DNA from 3 places in the Bacillus sp. LQ01 genome. Region 3 is predicted to be linked to each of the others. Evidence: predicted binding sites of a transcription regulator. Region 3 holds the regulator's gene; each other region holds the start of a gene.

Region 1 (3,199 bases), on a different contig from region 3:
CCGTTTGCACCGAGCATAAAAGCAATTCCGGCACCAATTGCCGGTGCCATTAGTGATTTTGCAACAACTCCGATTGTAATAAGTAATGGTATATCAACAATTCTTCCTATATTTTCGATCAGTAAACCAATTCCGAGGGATACGAAAATACCTTGTGCGATTCCAGCAGATGCTTTAAATACACGAGACATTATATATTCCTTCATTTGTTTCACCTTCTTCTATAAGTTAGTAACCAATTGTTTTCATATAATCACGTAAAATATCGTTTGATTTTGCGAATCGAGATTCTTCATCCTCTGTTAAATTGAGTTCTACAACTTCTCTTATACCGTCTCTAGTAATAATAGCTGGTACTCCTGTACAAATATCATATTCACCATACTCACCATCTAAAATGGCTGATACAGCAATGACACGGTGATCATCATTAAAGATTGAACTCGCAATATATGCTAGAGAATTTCCAATTCCGTAATAAGTAGTTCCTTTACGTTTATAAATTTCCCAACCAGCTTTTGCAGTCTTCTCAACAATTTCATCTAAATCTATTTCACCAAATCGTTCTTTTTGTTCTTCTAAAATTTGCAGAATTGGCTTTCCACCAACAGTTACATGAGACCAAGCAACCATTTGAGAATCACCATGTTCTCCTAATGAATACCCATGAATACTACGAGGGTCTACATGTAACATTTCAGATAAAATTGTTCTTAAGCGAGAAGAATCTAATGATGTACCTGTACCGATTACGCGATTTCTAGGTAATCCAGATAATTTCCACACTTCATATGTAATAATATCAACTGGGTTCGATGCAAGTAAGAAAATACCATCAAATCCACTTTCCATTACGCCGCCAACAACACTTTCCATAATCTTCGCACTCGCTCCTAAAGTATCTAAGCGACTTTGCCCTGGTTTTGGTGCTGGCCCTGCTGTAATAATAACAATGTCCATATCTTTGCAGTCTTCATAGCTTCCTGCATATACTTTTGTTCTTGTATTTGTAAAGTTAATGCAATGTGATAAATCCATCGCTTCCCCAACTGCACGTTCATGATTTATATCAATTAATAATAGCTCTTCGCAAATTCCTTGATTTACAATGGAATACGCACAACTTGATCCAACTAATCCAGTACCGATAATTGCAATTTTTCTTGTATGTCTTTTCATAGCAATCTCTCCTAATTGATCATATAATCTATTTCTTTTGCTCTTTACACTCCTAATTATAGAGGTTATCACGATAGAAACCATGGATACTTTGTGAAATATTGAACAAAGTATTTGTCCTTTTTGCGAATTGTTATATTCCATTTTCGTCATATTTGTTACAATTGGAAAAATATTTATTATGTATTTATTGACATATAAAAAAAGAAGACGAGCGAATAAATTCGCTCGTCTTCTTTTTCCTGTTATTCCGCACTTAATTGACTTTTTAATTGCTGCACAATCATTGGATTCGCAGGTGCTGCCGGTTTGTAATAACTTTTTTGCTTTGCGTACTCATACATATTACGTTGGCGCATCTCATCTTGATTACGAATTTGAATTAACGTTTGATGTAACTGCTCATTATCAGACTGAGCAATATAATTTGCATAGCTTGTTAAACTTGCATTTAATCCTGCTAAATAATCATTTACCATATCTTTTTCATTCATGTTCCGCTTCCTCCTATCCTAGGAAAGTCATTAATTGCTGTTTCGTATTTCGTGCATCTTGCGCATCCTTTTGTAACATTTGTTTCAATTGTGGATCTGTACACGTTTCTGCATACTGCTCCAACTTGTTAATAATTGTTGCGTGTCCACCAATTAAATGACGTAAGTTTTCTACTTCAAGCTCTGTTAAATTTTGCATGGAATACTCCTACCTTTCTTTATTCGTTCACTGTTAGTATTTAGCTATTTTTTGATTGTATACATGAATTAACTTTTTCACGTGCATACAAAATAAAAGATGAATAGCTAAGCCATTCATCTTTTATACTGGTTATGTATTTATTTTTATAGAGATACAATCATACTTATACTCACAAGTAAGTTCCATACAATGTGTAAAATAATACTAGGTATAATAGATTGCGTCTTTTTGTATAACATTGCAAATACCATTCCCATAATCGTTGCTGTAATTAGAAGACCTCCATGAAGAATTCCAAAAATGAAGGAAGAAATAATGATACTAACTAAAAAATTATATCTCTTTTCTAAAAATCGATATAAAATACCTCGAAATAGAATTTCTTCTTTAATCGGTGTAATGATAGCAACACTTAACACATATATAATACTTTGTATGCTATTTTGAAGCCTTAAACTCCCTAATTGTTCCTTTTGTTCCGCTGCACTTTCAAAACTAAACACATGTAACATTAAATATTGTGATACTGCAATGATAATAAAACCAATTAATAGATATAAATATGTCTTTCCACTCTTCAAAACGGATACATCCCAAATAGATTTAATAAAATGAAAAACCGGTTTATAGGCTAATAAAACGATAGCAACAACAATTGCATCGAATAAGAGTAAATAATATCCTTCTAATTTAGTACTTAATGCTTCTTCTCCATAAATCTCAAAGGCTAAACCAAGAAATAATCCTCCTAGGAGTGAAATCCCTATAATCATTGCTATCATTACAAATAGATTTTTATATGTTATATTCTCGATTTTTCTTTCCACACTATACGCTTCTAACACTGTTTTACTCACAATATCCCTCCAGTTATTCTCATTTACCTTATTAAAATCCTTGAATTCTAATATAGGGATAATATAACAAAATTTACAAAAAGAATAATATGCAATTTTACATATTATGAAAACTTTATATTTTATAGTTTTAGGGATAGGATGGCTATGCAATAATTATTATATGAAATTTCAAAAAACACTTCCTATCCACCATAATCCTCGCATCATATAAAACTTATTAGTTAAAGGAGCAATAAACATGAAAACACATGACTTCCTTACAGAAATCCAGAAGGGCTCTGAGCCTAGTCCATATCAAGACCCCATCGTATTCAGTTTCGTTTGCTTTTTCTTAGCGATATATACATTTTTCAAACCTGCAAAATAATATCATTTCATAAGAAAAAGCCTACCATTCTTTTCGAATCATATGCACTAAAAAACCTTAGAATCACTTCTAAGGTTTTTGTTTACCTTGCTTCTTA
Region 2 (3,199 bases), on a different contig from region 3:
AAATAAATTTTTGGTGGCAGTTTGAACCACTGCATATTCTTTTTTCTATTTGCCAGCCTTTTTATATTTAATAAATGAGTCGCTGTTACATTTTGGGAAACTGAATTCTTTCCGTATGAACCACAACCAAGTGTAAGTGATGGAATAAATCCATTATATATATCCCCTATTCCACCTTGTGATGAAGGTGCATTTACAATGAGACGGCAAGCTTTCATACGTAACCCAAATTGCTTTTGCACATCTTTATTTGTAGAATGGATAACTGCTGAATGTCCTAAACCACCGAGGTTCAACATTTCTTCGCAATATGTAAATCCTTCTTCTAATGAATTTGCCTTCACACAAGCTAATACTGGACTCAGTTTCTCACGGGATAACGGATATGCTGCTCCGATACCTTGAATTTCAGCTACAAGCATTTTTGTATGTCCAGGAACAGTGATCCCAACTAAATCGGCAATATACTGTGCGGATTTCCCTACAATATCACTATTTACTGCACATGTATTTTCATTTATAACGAGCTTTTCTAATTTTTTTCTTTCTTCTTCTGTTACAAAGTAACAACTGTTTTCAATCATTTCTGTTTTAACATCATCATAAATTTCTTTATCGACAATGATTGCTTGTTCCGATGCACAAATCATACCGTTATCAAATGTTTTTGATAAAATTAAATCATTAACAGCTCGTTTTACATGTGCTGATTTTTCTATATAACACGGTACATTACCAGGACCAACGCCTAACGCTGGTTTTCCAGTAGAGTAAGCTGATTTCACCATACCAGCGCCTCCAGTTGCTAGAACGAGTGCTACACCATCATGGTTCATCAATTGTTTCGTCGCTTCAACAGACGGTCTTTCAATCCATTGAATACAGTGTTTTGGTGCACCAGCTTTCATCGCTGCATCATATACGGTTTTCGCTGCTGCCACAGAACATTTTTGTGCGGAAGGATGAAATGCGAAAATAATTGGATTTCTTGTTTTTATCGCAATTAACGCTTTAAACATTGTTGTCGACGTTGGATTCGTTACTGGTGTTACTCCAGCTACTACACCGACAGGTTCCGCGATTTCTATTATTTCTTCATGAGGATCTTCGTGAATAATCCCTACCGTTTTATCTTGCTTTATACTATGCCAAATATATTCAGTGGCAAAAATATTTTTAATGCATTTGTCTTCATATACACCACGGCCAGTTTCTTCAACTGCCAATTTTGCTAGCGGCATATGTTGATCAACACCTGCTAATGCCATTTCATGAACAATGTTGTCAATTTCCTCTTGTGTAAAACTTTCTAATGCTTGTAAAGCTTGTTGACCATTATTTACTAGCGTATCAATCATCTTTTTTACTTCCTGCATTTCATTTACAACTTTCTCTTTGACTACCATGTGAATTTCCTCCTATTCTACTATTACGGTCCTTATATGTCCCTGTAGGTCAAAATAAGTCCCAATTAACACAAAAAAATAGAGATGCTTTCCTACATGAATTTCATTGTTTGTGAAAAGTTTCACAAGTTTGTTCGTGAGTAACGTTTCCTGAATTCAATATACATGAAATCATTTCGTTTGTGTATGTCTATTTTGTGAAATGTTTCACAAAAAGACGTAATAAAAAAACGCACTGCTAATATAGAGCAGTGCATTTTTTATTATGCTAGCGCTTGTGCTAAATCTTCAATTAAATCTTCACCATCTTCAATACCGACAGAAATACGAATTAATGTATCTGTAATTCCTAATTCTTTGCGGCGATCAGCTGGGATTGATGCATGTGTCATTTGAGATGGAATAGAAATTAAACTTTCTACCGCTCCTAAGCTTTCAGCAAGTGTAAAGTATTGTAGTTTCTCAAGTACTTTATTTAATGTTTCTTCACTATCTACATCAAATGAGATAATAGCACCAAACCCGTTTGCTTGTTCTGTTGCTAATTCGTGATTTTGATGTGATTCAAGACCTGGGTAATATACTTTATTTACTTTTGGATGATTATTTAAGAACTCAGCAATAGCACGTGAATTCGTTTCATGTTCTTCCATACGAATTCCTAATGTTTTTAAACCGCGAAGTAGTAAGAAGCTATCTTGTGGCCCAAGAATACCTCCTGTTGAGTTTTGTACAAAGTGAAGATCTTCTGCTAGTTGTGGGCTATTTACAACTACTAAACCTGCAACTACATCACTATGACCTCCTAAATATTTCGTTGCACTATGAAGCACAATATCTGCTCCTAAAGAAATCGGCGACTGCCAATATGGCGTCATGAATGTGTTATCAATAATTGTTAATAGGTCTTTCTCTTTAGCAAGAGTAGATATTTTCTTAATATCAGTAATTTTTAGTAGTGGGTTCGTTGGTGTTTCCACATAAATTGCTTTCGTATTTGGACGAATCGCTTCTTCAACTTCCTCTAAGTTTGTTGTATCTACAAATGTATGCTCAATACCGAAACGGTTTAATACTTTCGTAATAACGCGGTATGTTCCGCCATAAACATCATCTGTTAAAATAACGTGGTCACCTTTTGAGAACAACATAATTGTCGCTGTAATAGCAGCCATTCCTGAACCAAATGCAAATCCAGCATGCCCATTTTCTAATACAGCAATCATTTCTTCTAAAGCTGCACGTGTTGGGTTACCTGTACGTGAATATTCATATCCTTGATGCTTACCAACTGCTTCTTGTTTGTACGTACTTGTTTGATAAATCGGTACGTTTACAGATCCAGTTGAAGGTTCTCCTATGCGAATACCATGAATTAACTTTGTCTTTGCTCTCATTTTTTATTCCCATCCTTTGTATATGTCTTTACTTAAATAGCGCTCACTACTATCAGGAAAAATCGTTACAATATTTGTACCTGGTGCTGCCTTCTCTGCCTCCAGTAAGCTCGCATGAAATGCTGCTCCTGAAGAGCTCCCAACGAGAAGTCCTTCTTTTTGCGCTAATTCTTTCACTCGTAAAAATGCATTTCGATCAGAAATCGTATGAATTTCATCAAAATAAGATGTCTTCAAAAATGGCGGGATAAATTCCAGTCCAATTCCTTCGGTCTCATGTGAACCAGCCTTACCACCATTTAAAATAGATCCTTCTGGCTCTACGATAACTGTTTTAATATCTATATTTTTTTCTTTCAAATAAGATGCAGTCCCCATAAACGTACCGCCAGTTCC
Region 3 (3,199 bases):
TTTGAGAAGATGATAAGATCACCTGCTGCTACCTCTAAAGCAACACGCTCACCATTCTCAAGCACTCGACCAGTACCTACTGCAACAACTTTACCCTCTTGTGGTTTTTCTTTTGCAGTATCTGGTAATACGATACCACTTGCTGTTTTTTCTTCTGCTTGAACAAGCTCAATTACAACGCGATCACCTAATGGCTTTAGCATGAACAATAACCTCCTCATTTTGTTATGTAAATTTCTTTTATTAGCACTCAAGTCATCCGAGTGCTAACACACTTATAATAATAAATAATCTCAATTTCTTTTGCAAGTAAAAAAATCATAATTTTTTCGCAAATCACTATATAGAATACTGCCTTTACTATATGAATCGTTGTTTCCACTGCTCGTATGTTACAATATGAAAGGACACCCTAAGTTGTTTTCGCTACACACACAACTTTCTCCTGTCTTCTATTATAATTTCAAATAAGGATTTACGAAAAAAACATAATTCAAGTGAGGTTTATATCGTAGGTAGCATATTTACATGTTATCCTAACTTATCTCATACACTATAGTTAGAAAGGATGGTTAAACCATTTGAAGAAACAATACTGGTGGATTATCGTTACATACATTTTAATGCAGTTATCTGGCGTTGTTGGATTGCCACTTCTCCTAAAAACAGGACTCTATGATAATAGAGGATTTACCATTGAGGAAAAAGGACAAATCATAACGGGACACTGGGCAATTATTAGCTTCTTTGTTGCATTATGTATCGTACTTTGGTTACTTAGAACAGATATTCGTGACAGGCATTTAGATCCAAAGCGCTCTTCTGCTCCAGCTACTATTGGATGGATTTTCATCGGGTTCTTCTTGGCTTTCTTTTCACAAATAGTTGCCGGTATGATCGAGATGCAGCTGCTAGGAATTAAACAAGGTTCAGAAAATACAATGAAACTGATGGAGATTGCAAGAACGACCCCTTGGTTCCTTATTGTTGTATCTATAATTGGACCTATCTTAGAAGAAATCGTATTTAGAAAAATTTTATTTGGTGCACTTTATAAGAAGTTTAACTTCTTTATCGCAGCTATCATTAGTTCGCTTGTATTCGCAGCAATTCATTTTGATTTTACTCATTTATTGGTATACACTGCTATGGGGCTCGTATTCGCCTTCTTATATGTGAAGACGAAACGGATTATCGTTCCGATTGCAGCTCATGTTGCGATGAATACATTGGTCGCTATTGGGCAAATTTTTATGAGCAATGAACAAATTCAAGAAATGATTAAAGAAGCTGAAAAAATGCAAGGCTTTATCGGAGGATTTTTTGTATGAGAAACTCACCATTGTTCATGGCTGCACTATACTTCCTTCTTGGATGTATCTTTACACGCTTCGCCATTACGAACGTGACAGATACAATCTGGAATATGTGGACAATACTATTTGCAGTTATGGCAACAATTGATTTTAATTTGGCACTTCGCCTTATATTAATTAAATTCACAAAGAAGAAACAATAATAAAACGCAGAGGTCGCTTCCTCTGCGTTTTATTGTGGATAGTTTTTCAAAAAGTAAACTAATGTTTGTAACTCTACAGCTAAGTCAATATGATGAATTCTAATATTCTCTGATACGTTTAATCGCGCTGGTGTGAAATTCAAAATACCGTGCACGCTCGTTTCAGCTAATCTATCTGCTACAGCTTGTGCTACTGTAGCCGGTACTGTTAATATTGCCACTTGTATATCATTTGATAATCTCTCTTCTAATTCATCTAAATGATATACAGGAATGCCCCCGATTTCTGTTCCAACTTTCTCTTCACTAACATCAAATGCCATTTCAATTTTTGTATTATTGTTTTTCGTGAAATTATAATGTAAGAAAGCGGTCCCTAAATTACCTACTCCAATAAGTGCTACACGTGTTATATCATCTTGATCAAGTGTTTCGCGGAAAAATGATAATAAATAATTTACGTTATATCCATATCCCTTTTTCCCTAACGCTCCAAAATACGAAAAATCTCTTCGTATTGTTGCGGAATCTACTTTTACTGCCTCACTCAATTCGGCCGATGAAACACGCTGCTTACCAGAAAGAGATAAGTTTTGGATAAATCGATAGTATAGAGGCAATCTTTTAGCAGTGGCTTGTGGAATCTTTTGCTGATCCATATGACCTCTCCTCTCTTCCTATCTTTATTCATATACTTTAATCAAATACAGAAGTTTAGCACTCATTAAATTCCTTGTATAATAAAGAGAAGAAGTATTCTCTCTTTATTTTAAACTATACACTATTTTTAGTATGATTGAGAAATATAAACATGGCAAAGTTAAGAAATTATTTGAGGTGAAAACATTGATTTTATTACAAGTAAACGCGCTTTCGAAATTATACGGTGCAGAAACGATTCTTGCAAACATAAAATTGGAAGTACAAACAAAAGATCGTATCGCATTAGTTGGAAGGAATGGAGCAGGCAAATCTACATTATTAAAAATTATCGCTGGTGAATTATCTCATGATGGTGGCGAAATTATAAAACCGAAAGATGTCTCAATCGGATATTTAGCTCAAAATACTGGACTAGAAACGTCTTTAACAATTTGGGATGAAATGCTAACCGTCTTTACCCACTTACAGCAAATGGAGACAAAACTTCGAAGACTTGAGCAAGAAATGGGAAAAGAAGAAAACTTTTCAAACGAAGCTACATATGAAAGATTGTTAGCTGATTATGACCAATTGCAACTCAATTATAAAGATCAAGGTGGATATCAATATGAAGCGGATATTCGCTCCATTTTAAGCGGCCTTGGCTTCCCAGTTGAAACGCACCAGACGACGATCTCTACTTTAAGCGGCGGGCAAAAAACAAGATTAGCTCTCGGGAAATTATTATTAACAAAACCAGACTTACTTATTTTGGATGAGCCTACAAACCATTTAGACATCGAAACATTAACGTGGCTTGAGCAATATTTACAAGGTTATCCTGGCGCAATATTAATCGTTTCACATGACCGTTATTTCTTAGACAAACTCGTTACACAAGTATATGAAATTTCAAATAAAGAAAGCAGACGATTTGTTGGTAACTACAGTAAATATTTAGACTTAAAATCAGCATTATATGAGCAAGAAATGAAACGTTACGAAAAACAACAAGATGAAATCGCAAAACTTGAGGAC

Evidence for each region. Region 3 encodes Rex, which represses fermentation and respiration genes when NADH is low (regulators of the CRP and FNR family bind a similar motif). Its sites were predicted from a motif close to TTGTGAAATATTTCACAA; they were not measured.
Region 1: a site for Rex is predicted at 1,271-1,288, ahead of AC22L0_RS21170 (L-lactate dehydrogenase). Genes of this name have one in related genera too.
Region 2: a site for Rex is predicted at 1,602-1,619, ahead of adhE (bifunctional acetaldehyde-CoA/alcohol dehydrogenase). Genes of this name have one in related genera too.

The regions. Positions count from the first base shown of each region.
Region 1 covers NZ_JBYEZL010000003.1:93,343-96,541, forward strand. The annotation lists gene AC22L0_RS21165 (PTS sugar transporter subunit IIC) at 1-206, opposite strand, end outside; gene AC22L0_RS21170 (L-lactate dehydrogenase) at 229-1,179, opposite strand; gene AC22L0_RS21175 (spore coat protein) at 1,425-1,673, opposite strand; gene AC22L0_RS21180 (hypothetical protein) at 1,687-1,872, opposite strand; gene AC22L0_RS21185 (CPBP family intramembrane glutamic endopeptidase) at 2,019-2,732, opposite strand; gene AC22L0_RS21190 (TetR/AcrR family transcriptional regulator) at 3,197-3,199, opposite strand, start outside.
Region 2 covers NZ_JBYEZL010000002.1:489,546-492,744, reverse strand. The annotation lists gene adhE (bifunctional acetaldehyde-CoA/alcohol dehydrogenase) at 1-1,406, opposite strand, end outside; gene AC22L0_RS14880 (bifunctional cystathionine gamma-lyase/homocysteine desulfhydrase) at 1,670-2,803, opposite strand; gene AC22L0_RS14875 (O-acetylserine dependent cystathionine beta-synthase) at 2,807-3,199, opposite strand, start outside.
Region 3 covers NZ_JBYEZL010000012.1:8,048-11,246, forward strand. The annotation lists gene groES (co-chaperone GroES) at 1-203, opposite strand, end outside; gene AC22L0_RS28805 (CPBP family intramembrane glutamic endopeptidase) at 582-1,331, shown strand; gene AC22L0_RS28810 (YdiK family protein) at 1,328-1,519, shown strand; gene AC22L0_RS28815 (redox-sensing transcriptional repressor Rex) at 1,549-2,178, opposite strand; gene AC22L0_RS28820 (ABC-F family ATP-binding cassette domain-containing protein) at 2,366-3,199, shown strand, end outside.